2 regions of the [Clostridium] scindens ATCC 35704 genome follow, and region 1 is predicted to be linked to the other one. Evidence: riboswitches for the same ligand, from Rfam matches in the RefSeq annotation. Region 1 holds a riboswitch; the other holds the start of a gene.
What was found. Region 1 has a riboswitch for thiamine pyrophosphate ahead of thiT (energy-coupled thiamine transporter ThiT). Riboswitches for the same ligand answer to the same signal wherever they lie in the genome.
Positions count from the first base shown of each region.

Region 2: another riboswitch for thiamine pyrophosphate. It lies ahead of thiC (phosphomethylpyrimidine synthase ThiC); the one in region 1 lies ahead of thiT (energy-coupled thiamine transporter ThiT).

Region 1 is NZ_CP036170.1:2,640,778-2,648,108, reverse strand. It holds gene gltB (glutamate synthase large subunit) at 1-2,952, opposite strand, end outside; gene HDCHBGLK_RS13685 (CPBP family intramembrane glutamic endopeptidase) at 3,079-4,080, opposite strand; TPP riboswitch at 4,184-4,286, shown strand; gene thiT (energy-coupled thiamine transporter ThiT) at 4,283-4,846, shown strand; gene HDCHBGLK_RS13675 (prolyl-tRNA synthetase associated domain-containing protein) at 5,154-5,645, opposite strand; gene HDCHBGLK_RS13670 (helix-turn-helix domain-containing protein) at 5,662-6,216, opposite strand; gene HDCHBGLK_RS13665 (thiamine phosphate synthase) at 6,302-6,892, opposite strand; gene thiH (2-iminoacetate synthase ThiH) at 6,921-7,331, opposite strand, start outside.
Region 2 is NZ_CP036170.1:1,875,290-1,882,620, reverse strand. It holds gene HDCHBGLK_RS09605 (ABC transporter substrate-binding protein) at 1-235, opposite strand, end outside; gene HDCHBGLK_RS09600 (helix-turn-helix transcriptional regulator) at 389-604, shown strand; gene HDCHBGLK_RS09595 (DUF6773 family protein) at 588-1,040, shown strand; gene HDCHBGLK_RS09590 (DUF6483 family protein) at 1,061-1,450, shown strand; gene yaaA (peroxide stress protein YaaA) at 1,599-2,378, opposite strand; gene HDCHBGLK_RS09580 (YjdF family protein) at 2,423-2,839, opposite strand; gene HDCHBGLK_RS09575 (TfoX/Sxy family protein) at 2,991-3,275, opposite strand; gene thiC (phosphomethylpyrimidine synthase ThiC) at 3,396-4,700, opposite strand; TPP riboswitch at 4,828-4,935, opposite strand; partial or broken gene HDCHBGLK_RS09565 (fructose bisphosphate aldolase) at 4,980-5,767, opposite strand; gene HDCHBGLK_RS09560 (UvrD-helicase domain-containing protein) at 5,815-7,331, opposite strand, start outside.

The DNA of each region.
Region 1 (7,331 bases):
GTGAGGCGGCGGGGAGATCAGGCTTACTCCTGGCGTAGAATGACGGGTTTTTGCAATCCATGGATATACTTTGCCTCCCGGCAAGTGTCCGCCTTCCCCCGGCTTGGCTCCTTGCGCCATCTTAATCTGTATTTCCCTGGCGCTGACCAGATATCTGGACGTCACGCCAAATCGGCCGGAAGCTACCTGCTTGATCGCCGAGCATCTGTTTGTATCCAGACGTTCAATCTCCTCGCCGCCTTCGCCGCTGTTGGATTTGCCGTGCAGCTGGTTCATGGCGATGGCCAGCGTCTCATGGGCTTCCTTGGAGATGGAGCCATAGGACATGGCTCCTGTCTTAAACCTGGTGACAATCGAATCCACGCTCTCCACTTCGTCTACGGGAATCCCCTTCTTCGGATACTTGAATTCCAGCTGGCCACGCAGATTGATGTGCGCGCCTTCCTCATTCACCATATCCGTATATTTCTTGAACATTTCATAATCGCCGCGTCTGGCGGACTGCTGCAGCATGTGGATGGTCTGCGGATTGTAAAGATGCTTTTCTCCGCCGCTTTTGGACTTATGCTGCCCGATGCTGTTCAAGGTCAGATCCACTTCCAGCCCCAGCGGGTCAAATGCCTGCGAATGGCGCGCCACATAGTCCTGGGCAATCTCTTCGATTCCGATGCCGCCGATACGGCTTACGGTATCGGTAAAATATTTATCTATAAACGCTTCCTTCAGGCCGATCGCCTCAAATATTTTTGCTCCTTGATAAGATTGGATAGTGGATATTCCCATCTTGGACGCAACCTTTACAATTCCGGAAAGCACCGCATGGTTATAATCATCCACGGCCGCATAGTAGTCCTTCTGAAGCATATCCGTATCAATCAGCTGCCGGATCGACTCATGGGCAAGATAGGGATTGATCGCACAAGCGCCGTAGCCCAAAAGGGTTGCAAAATGATGCACTTCCCTTGGCTCTCCCGTCTCCAGAATAATTGCGACGGAAGTCCTCTTTTTCGTCCTCACCAGGTGCTGCTGTAATCCCGACAATGCCAGCAAGGACGGCATGGCTACATGATATTCATCCACGCCCCGGTCCGAGAGGATCAGGATATTGGCGCCTTCGCGGATTGCCCGGTCTACCTCGATGAACAAGTAGTCGATCGCTTTCTCCAGGCTAGAATTCTTGTAATAGATAATGGGAATCTCCGCTATCTGGAATCCGTCTGCCTTCATACTCTTGATCTTTAGAAGATCCGTGCTGGTAAGAATCGGATTCTCCACCTTCAGCATCCTGCAGTTTTCAGCCCTCTCTTCCAACAGGTTGCCATCCGCGCCGATATAGACGGTGGTGGAAGTCACTACTTCCTCCCGGATCGCGTCAATGGGAGGATTGGTCACCTGCGCGAACAACTGCTTGAAGTACCCGAACAGATTCTGATGCTTGTCCGAGAGCACCGCCAGAGGGGCATCGATTCCCATGGCTGCCGTCCCTTCCACTCCATTTTTCGCCATGTTCATGATGGATGTCTTCACTTCCTCGTAGGAATAGCCGAAGGCTTTTTGGAGGCGCTTGCATTCTTCCGGCGTATAGGACGGGACCTTCTGGTTTGGAATCTTAAGGCTGCTAAGTTCTGTCAGGTTGCTGTCAAGCCATTCTCCGTAAGGCTGACGGCTCGCGTATCTCTCCTTCAGTTCTTCATCGTCGATCACCTTTCCCTGCACGGTATCTACAAGCAGCATCTTTCCAGGATGCAGGCGCTCTTTTACGACGATCTTGCCCGGGTCAATATCAAGCACACCCACCTCGGAAGACAAGATCAGTGTGTCATCATCCGTGATATAATATCTGGAAGGACGAAGGCCATTCCTGTCAAGGACGGCTCCCATGCAGTCCCCGTCGCAGAAAAGAATAGACGCGGGCCCGTCCCACGGCTCCATCATGGTGGCGTAGTATTGATAGAAATCCTTCTTCTCCTGGGACATATTCTTCGTATTGGCCCAAGGTTCAGGAATCGCGATCATGACGGCAAGCGGCAGGTCCATCCCGCTCATCACCATGAATTCAATGGCATTATCCAGCATGGCAGAGTCAGATCCTGCGATATTGATGGCCGGCAGCACCTTGTGAAGCTCGCCCTTCAGGTATTCTGACTCCATGTTCTCTTCCCTTGCCCGCATCTTGTCCGCATTGCCGCGAATCGTATTGATCTCTCCGTTATGTACGATAAACCGGTTCGGATGCGCCCTTTCCCAACTGGGGTTCGTATTGGTGCTGAACCTGGAATGCACGAGAGCTATCGCGGACTCGTAGTCCGCATCCTGCAGGTCTTCGAAGAACGAACGCAGCTGGCCTACCAGGAACATTCCCTTGTAGGCAATCGTGCGGCTTGACAGGGATGCCACATAAGTGTCATCGCTGCTCTGCTCAAATACCCGCCGGATCACATACAGCCGCCTGTCAAAATCCAGGCCTTTCTCCACCTTTTTCGGGCGCTCGATGAATCCCTGCATAATGCAGGGCATACATTCCCGCGCACGGCTTCCCAGGACCTCCGCCTTAACCGGCACTTCCCTCCAGCCCAGGAAATTCATGCCTTCCTTTTTTACGATTACTTCGAAAATCTTCTTCGCCTGATTTCTCTTCAGCTCATCCTGAGGGAAGAAAAACATCCCGACTCCGTAATCTCTCTGTGAACTTAAAAGGATGCCGAGAGGCTTGCAGACTTTGGAGAAAAACTTGTGGGATATCTGTAATAAGATTCCAACTCCGTCACCTGTCTTACCTTCGGCATCCTTGCCAGCTCTATGTTCTAAGTTTTCTACAATCTTTAATGCATTTGCCACAGTACTATGACTTTTTTGCCCTTTAATGTTGACGATTGCACCGATTCCGCAGTTATCATGTTCAAACCCGGGACGGTACAAGCCACATTGACCGCTTGCGCTCTGTCCGCTCATATATTCAGTCCTTTCATTTAATTTTTTATTACTATACTACATTTTCCCCGGCTTGTAAACCGTAACTTTTCTCAAATTGTCAGATAATCAGACTATTTATTTCATGAAAGCAAAGAATCTGGCAGTTTATACGGCTGCCAGATTCTCATGTTCTTCGGATTTCCCCGGGATATCTGGTTTCTCTTCTATTCTCTGGATGAACACAAACATGGTGGCGGCTATGGACGCGCACGCAACCGTTACGATTCCGATACGCAGAACATCTTCTGCCAGCCATTCCAGCAGTTTGTACTTCGTCGCCAGCACTGATAATAGATTCATAGACATATGCGCCAGAATCGGCGCCTTTACCGAGCCATACTTCTCATACAGATAAGCCAGCATCATTCCAATTACAAACCCGTATATCATCTGGACGATATTATTATGAATCCATCCAAATACGAATGCCGACAGCAGCGCTGCCTGCATGAATCCTCCATTTTCCCTAAAACGCTTAAAAAGCAGCCCGCGAAATACCAGTTCTTCACTGATGGGCACGATGATTGCCAATACCGCGATCTGCAAAGCCAGCGGCGCGGAATACATTCCTTCCAGCGTCTCTGTATAAGTTTCGCTGGCCGCCGAGAAATTCCCTATAGTAATCAGGTTATTCAGCCCCAGGCACATAGCAGCGGCAATGACAATGACTGCGAAATATTTCCAGATAGGCGCCTTTTTATTGGGGTGGAATCCCATTGCCTTCTCTTTTGCCCTGTCTTTATGGAACAGGAATGCCATAACCGGTATCACGATCAGAGCCCGCACTCCATTGATCGGAGTAGAATAGGCATTCATCTGCTTGACGACAGCATTCATGATAGAAGCCCCGTCCTTTTCCATCAGTTCCATCGTCTGGCTGAGGCTGCTTCCTTGATTCAATTCATTGCCATAATGGCTTACTATATACACAGAAGTCAAAGCATACTCTGCAATCATGCTTACGAGTATCCCGATCACCAGCCATATTACGACCGGCCCCCACAGGTGCCACAGCCGCTTGCCATAACTTTCCGGCTTCATAGGTGGCACCTGGCCGCCCTGACCCTGTCTGTTCTGTTGTTGTTCCATACGCTTCCTCACTTTCATCTATCAATACCTTCTCTATTCTACTTCTCATTCCCCTAACTTGCAATAAAAAAAGTATAAACTTTCTCTCCTACTTGACAATTTCCGGCATGACTCCTATCATAAGACCCATATGGGGCGCTGATATGGCTGAGATGCGCGAAGACGCGCAGACCCTTGAACTTGATCCGGGTAATGCTGGCGTAAGGAAGGAGAATATAATATGTCAAAATCAAATATCACAAAAAGCGGCGCAACACACGCCGCAACGAAGAAACTCGTTTTTTCTGCTATGGGAATCGCTCTTGCAATGGTAACATCCTACATCAAAGTATGGGAAATGCCAATGGGCGGCTCTATCACTTTGATGTCCATGCTGTTTATCTGTCTGATCGGCTACTGGTTCGGCCCCAAATATGGTCTGCTGGCTGGCGCCGCCTATGGCCTGCTTCAATTCATCGTTGATCCCTATATGCTGACCATCCCCCAGGTAATCCTGGATTATCCCCTGGCTTTCGGCGCTCTTGGCCTGTCAGGCTTTTTCAGCAATCGAAAATACGGCCTACAGGTTGGATACTTTGCAGGCGTTCTTGGAAGGTTCCTCTGCTCGACCTTGTCCGGCGTTATCTTCTTCGCCTCATTTGCTCCAAAAGGCATGAATCCCTGGGCATATTCCGCGATGTACCAGGGCGGATATCTGGGCGCTGAGGCAGTCATCACCTTGGTGATCATCTCCATTCCCCCGGTTGCAAAGGCGTTGAAGCAGGTTGGTGTAGGAATTCGGTAAGTTGGTGGTACGCCCGGGAGGGAGGGGGTGCGATTCCTCCCTCCCGGGCTACCGGCAATTTACTGGCAATTCTGCGGTGAGTGCCGGCGTTTCTGTACGCTTTACGCAGGGGGCATCTATAAAGGCGTTATATGGGGTTTACCAGAATGATTTCATTGTATTGGCAAAAGAAAAGGCCCTTCAAGGGCCTTTTTCATGGTAAAGATGATACTTCCTTAAATCATTTTTTGCGTCATTACCGCCTGCACCTCGCGGGATTGCCAGCGAAGTACCGGGCGGCTTGGAGGCGGGCACTACTTCCCTAAAATCACAACTTAATCTTCACCACATCTACATCCAGATCCCACAAAAACTTATCCAGATCCTTAAAAGACAAAAATACCGTGGCCGTATTTTCCAACGGATGGATACCCAGACTCTTGCATCTGCTTAAGTCTTTGTCGATAAAGAACTCTACTGCATGGTCGGTATCGTTCATGAGGCCAAAGGGAGACACGCTGCCCTGCTTAAGGCCCAGATATTTTTCCAGGCGGTCTTCTGAAGCGAAGCTGAGGTTTCCTCCTCCCAGCTGCCTTCCCAATGATTTTAAGTCTACCTTCTTGCTTTCCTCGCAAGTCACCAGGAAATGCCTCTTTCCCTTAGAATCTCTTAAGAACAGATTCTTACATAGGGTTCCCTTTTCCGGCAGGCCAAGCCTGTCCATGTCTTCCATGGTGTGCACCGGCTCGTGCTCTACCACCTCATACTTGATTTTCAACTTGTCCAATGCGTCATACACGCGCTGCTTCTGATTCTCCATGCTGCAATGCTCCTTTCTAATTCGGGTAATGGACTACTATGCTGGCAGTCACCATCCCGGTTCCTGTGTTCTTATAGATATAATCGTCGAAAGCGTTATAGGAGGCTGCCTCCCCGGCTTCCAATACATATTCCCGATCCTGGAAGCTTAAGGTAAGCTGTCCCGAATATACAGTAATGAATTCCCTGGTTCCGTTCATCTGCCGGTTCCCTGGCATCATGCCTCCCTCGTCAAATTCCAGATCGAATATCTCAAAGTCCTGTCCGTCCCGGAAGTTGAAGATGGGATAGAGCCTGTACCTTCCGTCATCGCCGCTTAACGGCACGACCTCGGACTTGCCCGTCTTGGAAAACGGCTTGGGCTTATCTAGTGTAAATGCCGTCACTGGAACTTTTAATCCCAGCGAAAGTTTATACACGGTAGAGATGGTAGGATTTACTTCCCCTCGCTCCAACTGGCTGAGCATGCTCTTGCTGATAGAAGTAAGAGCAGATGCCTGCTCCAGGCTCAATCCTTTTCCTTTCCGTATCTCTTTCAGATTCTCGGCTATGATTTGATTTAATCTCTCCAAAAGGACTCCTCCTTAAGATTCCTGTATATGGAATTTTTTTCTATTATATTGCATACAAAGAAAAAAGTAAAGTCCAAACCCGCTTTTACCACCCCATGCATTCCGACATCACGCAGATTCCCCGGGCGCCATGGGCCATCATCTCCTCCACGCAGCCTATTTCCCCTTTCATTCCCCCGATGGCATATACGGGAAGGCAAACTGCCTCGCAGACATTCTCAAGGAATTCCACGCCTCTTGGAGCCACGCCTTTCTTGCAGTCTGTCGCAAAGATATGTCCGGCAGTAAGATAGGAGGCTCCCAATCTTTCCGCCAGAAGCGCCTCCTCCTTCCCATGGATGGAGACTCCGATTATATCAAACTGTCCCCGGATCTTAGGAGTTTCTTTAAGTAAATGCAAAGGAACGTGAATCGCCCGGCTTCCTACATGCAGCGCTGCCTTCGCGTAGGTATGGGCAATACACGGCACGCCATAGGTTTGGCAGATTTCCCGAACCTGGCGATACAGGAGTTCATAATCTTCGGGCCCCATATCCTTTTCCCGTACGATAACCGCCCCCGGCTGTCTCCGGCAGATTCTTTCTATTTGTTCCAGATAAGGCCCGGCACACAGATGCCGGTTCGTCACGGCGATCACACGGCTATAAAAGTCCTCGCTATTACCGAGAATTCCCATACCCTTCTGTCCCTCCTCAACCCCAGGCCTACACATAGACATAGTCATTCATCACCGGCTGGAGATTCAGATGCAGCAGATCTTCATACACCTCTTCTACAGAACGTCCGTCGGAGATCTCGAACTGGTCGTCCCCTTTCGTCTCAAGATCTTCCACATGTTCCCCGATTCCGGTGCTTACGCCAGCGGAGATCTTCGTAGCAGCAATATTTACCAGGTTGTCCCTGACGCGGGCACATTCCCTGGTGGAGACGGTAATGCTTGCAAACGGCATGAACAGGCGGTACGCCGTCACCACCTGCAAGAGCTGGGGCTCGTGCACATCCATAGGGTTAATCTTATCATTATTGATGATCGGACGCAGGCGGGGACAGGAGAATGCGATCTCCGCATGCGGATATTTCCGCTGCAGCAAGTAGGCATGCATTCCTGTGGCATA
Region 2 (7,331 bases), 770 kb from region 1:
AGATCGTGAACTCATACTGGTTATCGTCCAGCATCTGCGCCATTCCCATAGCCGTTGGTCCCTTAAGCGCCCCTACCTTGATCGGAGTCTGGGATTTCGCTTTATCATCTTTCTTGGCTTGCTCTTCTTTGGCCGTATCTGCCTTCTTGTCCTCTTCCTTTGCACCGCATCCTCCAAGCGCCGCCGCGCAGAGACACAGCACCATCAGCCATGCGGCCAGCCTTCTCTTCTTCATAATATTTTCCTTCTTTCTTAAGTAGATTAATTTCTATTATACCTCTTTTTTCCTTAATGTACTATTGCAAAATATATTCACCAATATGTAAAATATAATTGACATTCTTTAAGGAACCGATTATTCTATAGTCAAGAGGAGGCATGGGAAAGGATGAAGAATAAAAAAATGAAGATGGCCCGCCTAAGCCTCGATATGTCCCAAGAGATGCTTGCCGCCAAAGTAGACGTAACGCGTCAGACAATCGGCATGATAGAGGCGGGGAAATTCAATCCATCATTAAAATTATGCATTGCCATCTGCAAGGTTCTGCATGTAACATTAGACGACCTATTCTGGGAGGAGGATGAATATGAAGAAAATAGTTGATGAACGACAGGAATTAGAATTATTAAAAATAGAACGGGCAGGCTTCTACGTGCTGTTCTTTGCCCTTGCGGCCGATATTTCGGCTAAAACATTATTTTTCCAAGTACCTTTTAGAGCGTTGATCGGGGAAAATGTCGCCTTTCTGGCAGGCTGCGTCACAATCCTGGCCGGATGTATGAAGAGAGGATTATGGAACTATAGCTCTAAGCCCGGTCTTAAGAACTATCTGCTGTCAAGCTTGATAGGAACCCTCATATTCGGCCTGATGTTCCTGGCTTCCCTTATATACCGGGACATCCCGCACGCTGGCTATGCAGCCCTGATCTTTGCAATCTCTATATTTATCCTGATGTTCGCGACCCTTGCGGCTATCGGGGAATATACGAAGAAAAGGCAGGCGAAGCTGGATCAGGAATATGAAGATGAAGATGAATAAGCAAGGATTGAGGTGATTCTATGGATTTTGAGCAAGATTATATTATGCGTATGATTCAGGATGTCGTACGGTTCCTGATGCAGCTGATCACCGGCAGGCAGCAGTTTCAGTATGACTTTGCTAATTTCACAGGGAATATGACCGGCAATGATCATTTTGCCCGTCTCATCGCCCTTGCAGATGCCGGAAAGATCAACAGCGCGGAAAATATGATGTACGAAGATCTTGACCCTGAGGATAAGGAATATCTGATGCTGGGCCTTGCCTTCTATTCCCACATCAATGAATACTCGGATGATTTCCTGACTGCAGCCGACTACTCCCGGGCCGAGATCCAGGATGGCATCCGAAGCCTCTTGAACGAGTATGGGATCACAGGGCTTGACGCCATCTATGAATCTTTGGACTGAACGCATACTGACGAGCCGTAGGCAGATATCATGCCCATCGACAATCTGATCGGATTCGCGGAATCAGAGGGCAGAAGCCAATACTTCAGCGTGGACGCTGCATGTCCTGCTTGCTGTTTATCATATCCGTATGCCGCCTAGTTCCTTTTTAATGCGCCTCGGCATCTCTGTCTTGTTTCAAGATAAATACCAGCGTATCCACATCAGAATATTCCTGTGAAAAATGGTAACCCAGCCGGTTGAAGCCCTTGATTCCTTCCATGTCTTCTACTTGGTTCTTTGCCAGATAGCGGACCATCTCTCCACGGGCCATCTTCGCCAGTGTTCCCTTCTCAACCACCTTATCACCGATCACCTCTGCGAAGACACAGGTAATAAACCGGATATCCTGCCGCAGATATCTGGATATGCATTTGCTGTATTCCTTTGAGGCAAGATTCAGAATGAATTGATCCTCTTCAAATAACGCATCTGCCAATGCGCTGCCCCAGAATTCATACAGCGAGCCAAGCGAAGGGCGCTGTCTATGATTCCCCATCTTGGCCTGCATCTCCAGCCGATAGGGCACGACGCCGTCAAACGGCTTTAAGATTCCATAGAATCCGGATAATATGCGAAGGTGCTCCTGAAGATAGGCAAATGCTTCTTCCTCCATAACCGCCGGAGCCATATACTGATACTGGATGCCTTCGTAAGACAGGATGGCTGGCGTCAACGATTTTTCCAAATCCATCTTGCTAAAACGCCGGTAATTCAGTTCCGCGATCTTGTCATTGCATTTCCAGATCGTCTTGCATTGACTATAATCCAATGACTGCATATAATCTAACAATTCCTGGGTCTTGTCAAGGAAAGCCGGGAGTTCCTGGCAGGGGAATACATCTGTATTGACATTCATTTTCTTTGCCGGTGATATGATAATGAGCATTTTTCGTCTCCTTTGGTACTTCTGACCAGCAAAAGCACGGGAGCCTAGTGGCCCCTGTGCTTCTCCTTTTTCTTCTGCTGCCTCAATTCAAACTTGCGCAGCTGCTCCGCCTCTCTTTTCTCCCGGCTTCTGCTTTTACGCTCCGTCTTCCTCTCTTCCAGCTGTAATTTCAGCGCCTGCTGGGATTTTGTTCCGATCCCGGCGGCCTCCGTCTGCCTGCGGGCCTCTTTCTGCCTGCGCTTTGGATTCACTTTCGCCTCTTTTACAGCCGTTTCAACAGCCGGACTAAAGCGTAACCTGTCATAACCGCGTAGCAGGATATCCCAGACCTCATAATCCTTCGGCTCTGCTCCGAATGTAATCTTCGAAGCCGAAAGACTTCCTTCTGCGATCCTCTCCACCACGCCGACCCAAAAAGGATCTTCAAAAAATACCGTCAGTGTTACCAATACTTTGTCCATGTTCTTTTCCTCCTTAATGAAAACATAAGCAAAAGAATGGACGACCTAAGGAGGAAGGTTACTGACAGCCCGCGCAAATAGCACAGTGCCGCGCCCGGACTACCAACCGGACTGTATGCATAAGCATACGTTGTGTTTTTATCTTTGCTGATTACATACTATCTTTTTTCGATCGGAACGTCAAGTTGGCGGCATTATAGAACTCCTTTAGTTCCGCTCTCTTCTCTACAGACAATTCGCTTTTTCTGATGCCTTGAATTGCGCCTTCCAGCGCGAGCAGGCGGTGCATGCAGGCGGAATCATCAATCGCCTTGATCTTAAGCCACGCCTGCTGGCTCCCCATCTCTTTCAACTGCTCATAAGTCGTGATTCCTACTTCCTGAAGCTGTTCCTCTACCTTGGGCCCGATATTCGGCAGTTTTGATAATTCTCCCATATGATACCTCCTGCTCTAATGACGATATTTTTCCCGTGGATTATAGTCCTTAGTATAACATCTTCACTCCCGAATGAACAGTCATTTACCACATGTCCCCCTTGGCAGAATCCATATATCTTACAAAATGTCTATATGTTCTCCTGCCAGCGCCTTATTCATGCTGCGCACCGCACAGAACTTTCCGCACATAGAACAGGTATCCTCGTGCTCCGGCTTGCGCTCTTCCCGGATTCTTTTGGCCGTCTCCGGGTCAATGGAGCAGGCCCACTGCGCCTCCCAGTCAAGAGCTTTTCTCGCGTCCGCCATCTGGTCATCGATTTCTCTTGCGCCCCGTACGCCTTTTGCGATATCTGCCGCATGGGCCGCAATCTTGGAGGCAATGATCCCCTGCTTTACATCCTCTACATTCGGAAGGGCCAGGTGCTCCGCCGGCGTTACGTAGCACAGGAATGCAGCGCCGGAAGCGGCGGCGATGGCTCCCCCGATCGCGGAAGTGATATGGTCATAGCCCGGCGCAATGTCCGTAACCAGAGGTCCCAGCACATAGAAGGGGGCGCCCTGGCAGATAGACTGCTGTACCTTCATATTCGCGGCAATCTGATCCATGGGCATATGTCCCGGCCCTTCCACCATGACCTGGACATCCTTTTCCCACGCGCGTTTCGTCAGTTCTCCCAGCCGCACCAGTTCCTCGATCTGGCACACATCCGTAGCGTCTGCAAGGCATCCGGGCCTGCAGGCGTCTCCCAGGGATATGGTCACATCGTATTCACGGCAGATATCCAGGATCTCATCATAATACTCATAGAACGGATTCTCTTCCCCGGTCATGCACATCCACGCAAATACAAGGGAGCCGCCTCGGGATACGATGTTCATCTTACGCTTATGCTTCTTCACCTGCTCGATGGTCTTCCTGGTGATTCCGCAGTGCAAAGTCACAAAATCCACGCCGTCTTGCGCGTGCAGCCGGATCACGTCTATAAAATCCCTGGCAGTCAGTGTGTCCAGATCCCTCTGGTAATGGATGACGGAATCATACACCGGTACCGTGCCAATCATAGCCGGACACTCATGAGTAAGCTTGCGCCTGAACGGTACCGTATCCCCATGGGAAGACAGGTCCATAATCGCATGGGCTCCCATGTTGACTGCCTCCATGACCTTCTCCATCTCCACATTGTAGTCCTTGCAGTCTCTGGAAACGCCCAGGTTCACATTGATTTTGGTCTTCAGCATGGAACCTACGCCCTCCGGGTCGATACATGCGTGATTCTTGTTGGCGCAGATTGCCACTTTCCCGGACGCTACCAGAGTCATCAGTTCCTCCACCGTCATCCGCTCCTTTTTCGCTACCGTCTCCAGTTCCTTGGTCACGATTCCTTTTCGTGCCGCCTCCATCTGTGTTGCATAGTTTCTCATTCTTTTACCACCCTTTCGTTTTGTTCTTGAATGACAGATGGATGAATGCTGGCAGAAGAGATTCTGCAGGAATTCTTTAAACTAAAAACTGCTGTAACGCAGATAGCATTACAGCAGTAAAATCCTACACTTTACTTCTATATCTCCCTACGTTGGCATTATCCAAATCAGGTTATGGGTTAAAGCGATACAGCTTACTCTCAGCCCGCTTACGCGAGCACCCCTGTTGTTCCTTCGTTAATTATACTATACAGGCCTTGTCCTTGCAAGATGCTTTTCCTATGCCATGGAAGCATCATAGATTGCCTGGATAGATTCCCTCAGCATCTCGTTGAACTCGTCATCCGTCTGGGAGTCAGTAAGTCCCTCCGTCAGTGCTCTGGAGAAACTGGCAATCATATGGTGATTCTGCGCAAGCTTCTCATTGGCTTCCTCACGGCTGTACCCGCCGGAAAGCGCGACCACCCGGACTACATGGGTGTCTGAGGCAATGCTGTCGTACAGGCCGGCTTCATCGGGAATGGTCAGTTTGAACATGATCCGGATGCCATCATCCAGATCGGCCAGATACCTATCTATCTCTGCTTTCAGGAACGACTCGATCTTCCCCTTCTCCTGGCTGTGGATGTCTACCTCCGGCTCCAGAATCGGCACGAATCCCGCCTTTGCTATCTGGATGCCGTAGGCGAACTGCTGCTTGACAATCTCATGGATTCCCTTCTCATTATAACTGCTGATGACGGAACGCATCTTCGTTCCGAATATATGGCGCTCCTTTGCCCGCTCAAGGAGAGCATCCAGTCCATTGATTGGCTTCATAAGGCGCACCCCGTCCACCTCGGCGGCAAGTCCTTTATCGACCTTCAGAATCGGAAGAATGCCCTTTTCAATCAGATAATCCTTGTACGCTTCTGATGGATCATGTCAAACATCTCTTCTTCCGACTGATACCGTTCTTCGCCGATCCCGTAATTTTTAAGGGCCTTTGGCGTGCTGCCGCCGCTCTGGTCCAGAGCCGCTATGAATCCTTTGCCATCATGCATCCTTTTTACCTGTTCTTCACTCATACGAATTCCTCCATTCTCTGTGTGAAACATAGTCCAAGTCGTTACATTTACAGTTCAAACAAACTCATCTGATGGCACTGTTCTACCCTCCTTTTGTGTGCCGTTTCTCTCTCCATCAGTTCTGGCGGCATCCCTTCCAGAAAACCGGATGCCTCTTTTGACGTCGTTAGAATCAATTCCTCCATCGCCCTTGTCATGCCTACATACAGAAGCCTGCGTTCCTCTTCCAGATCCGTTGTCCCTTTTTCACTTTCCAGGGGAATCAGCCCCTTCCTTGCCCCATAGATAAAGGTAACCGGGAATTCCAGTCCCTTCGCGCCGTGAAGCGTCATCAAGGTGACCGCGCCCGAAGCGTAGTTCCGGTTCCCGCACCGCTTAATATCGCTTTCTATGCCTAATTGGACCGCCAACATGAATTCCGGCATCGCCTTATAAAATACACCCATGCCCACCAGCTTCTTCACTGCCTCATTATCTTCCAGCTGCAGTTCCTCCATCCACAGTTCCAGGAACTTCTGTGGCTTTTTCTTCTGGTATAAAGGACGATACTTGCCCGCCATCCTTTCCAGTACTTCTTCCGCAGCCAGATTGCCATCCATATTCCACAGAAGTCTAAGGCACTGCTCCTTCGCCAGGATATCCATGGGATTGTCAAGATAACGGAAGAAGCAGATGCTTCCCCGTACTTTTTCTTCCTGCAGAAATGATCCTCTTCCTGCCACAATATATGGAATCCCTTCCTTCTTCAGGCATTTCTCCAGCAGATCTGCCTGATGGTTGGCTCGGTACAATATGGCAATCTCGTCAAATCCCCGGACTCGGCCTTCTGTCCTGACGGCGCCGGATAACTCATGGGCTTCCAGCATTCCGATTCCTCCGGCCAGGCGGTTGATCTCCTTGACAATAAAGATGGCTTCCCCCATCCCCGACTCTGCCGTCACCAAGCGCGCCCTATCGCCTTCCTCCCGGTTGGCAGCAAGTCTTCTGTCTTCTCCGGGATTATGGGAGATCACTGCGAGAGCGGCATTCAGGATCTGAGGCGTGGAACGGTAATTCTCTACAAGCCTTATCACCTCTGTACTCTCATGTTCCTCGACAAGCCGGTCAAAGCATCTGGCATCTGCCCCTCGGAATCCATAGATGGACTGATCCGGGTCACCGATCACGAACAACTCGCGGCCTTTTTTATTCCATGCCTTAAGCAAGCGGTACTGCAAAGGATTGATGTCCTGGAACTCATCCGCCAGAAGATAGGAGAAACGCTTCTCCCATCCCGCAGAAGCCTGTGGTTCTTCTATCATCTTTAATGTCTCCAGCAGAAGGTCGTCAAAATCAAGAAGCTGCCTGTCTTCCAGATATTTCTGATAGGCGAGGAACGCGTCTGTGTCCTCCTGCGGCAATTCTCCTTCTGCCTTCCAGGCAGACACCCTGCATAAGAACTTCTTCACCGTGTCCTTTAGCCGGTATTCCTCAATGAGCCCGCGCGCGATCTCCTGTGCCCCTTCTTCATCCAAGATAGAAAATTCCCTGCCCTGGTCTTTCAGAAATGCCAGGCAGATGGCGT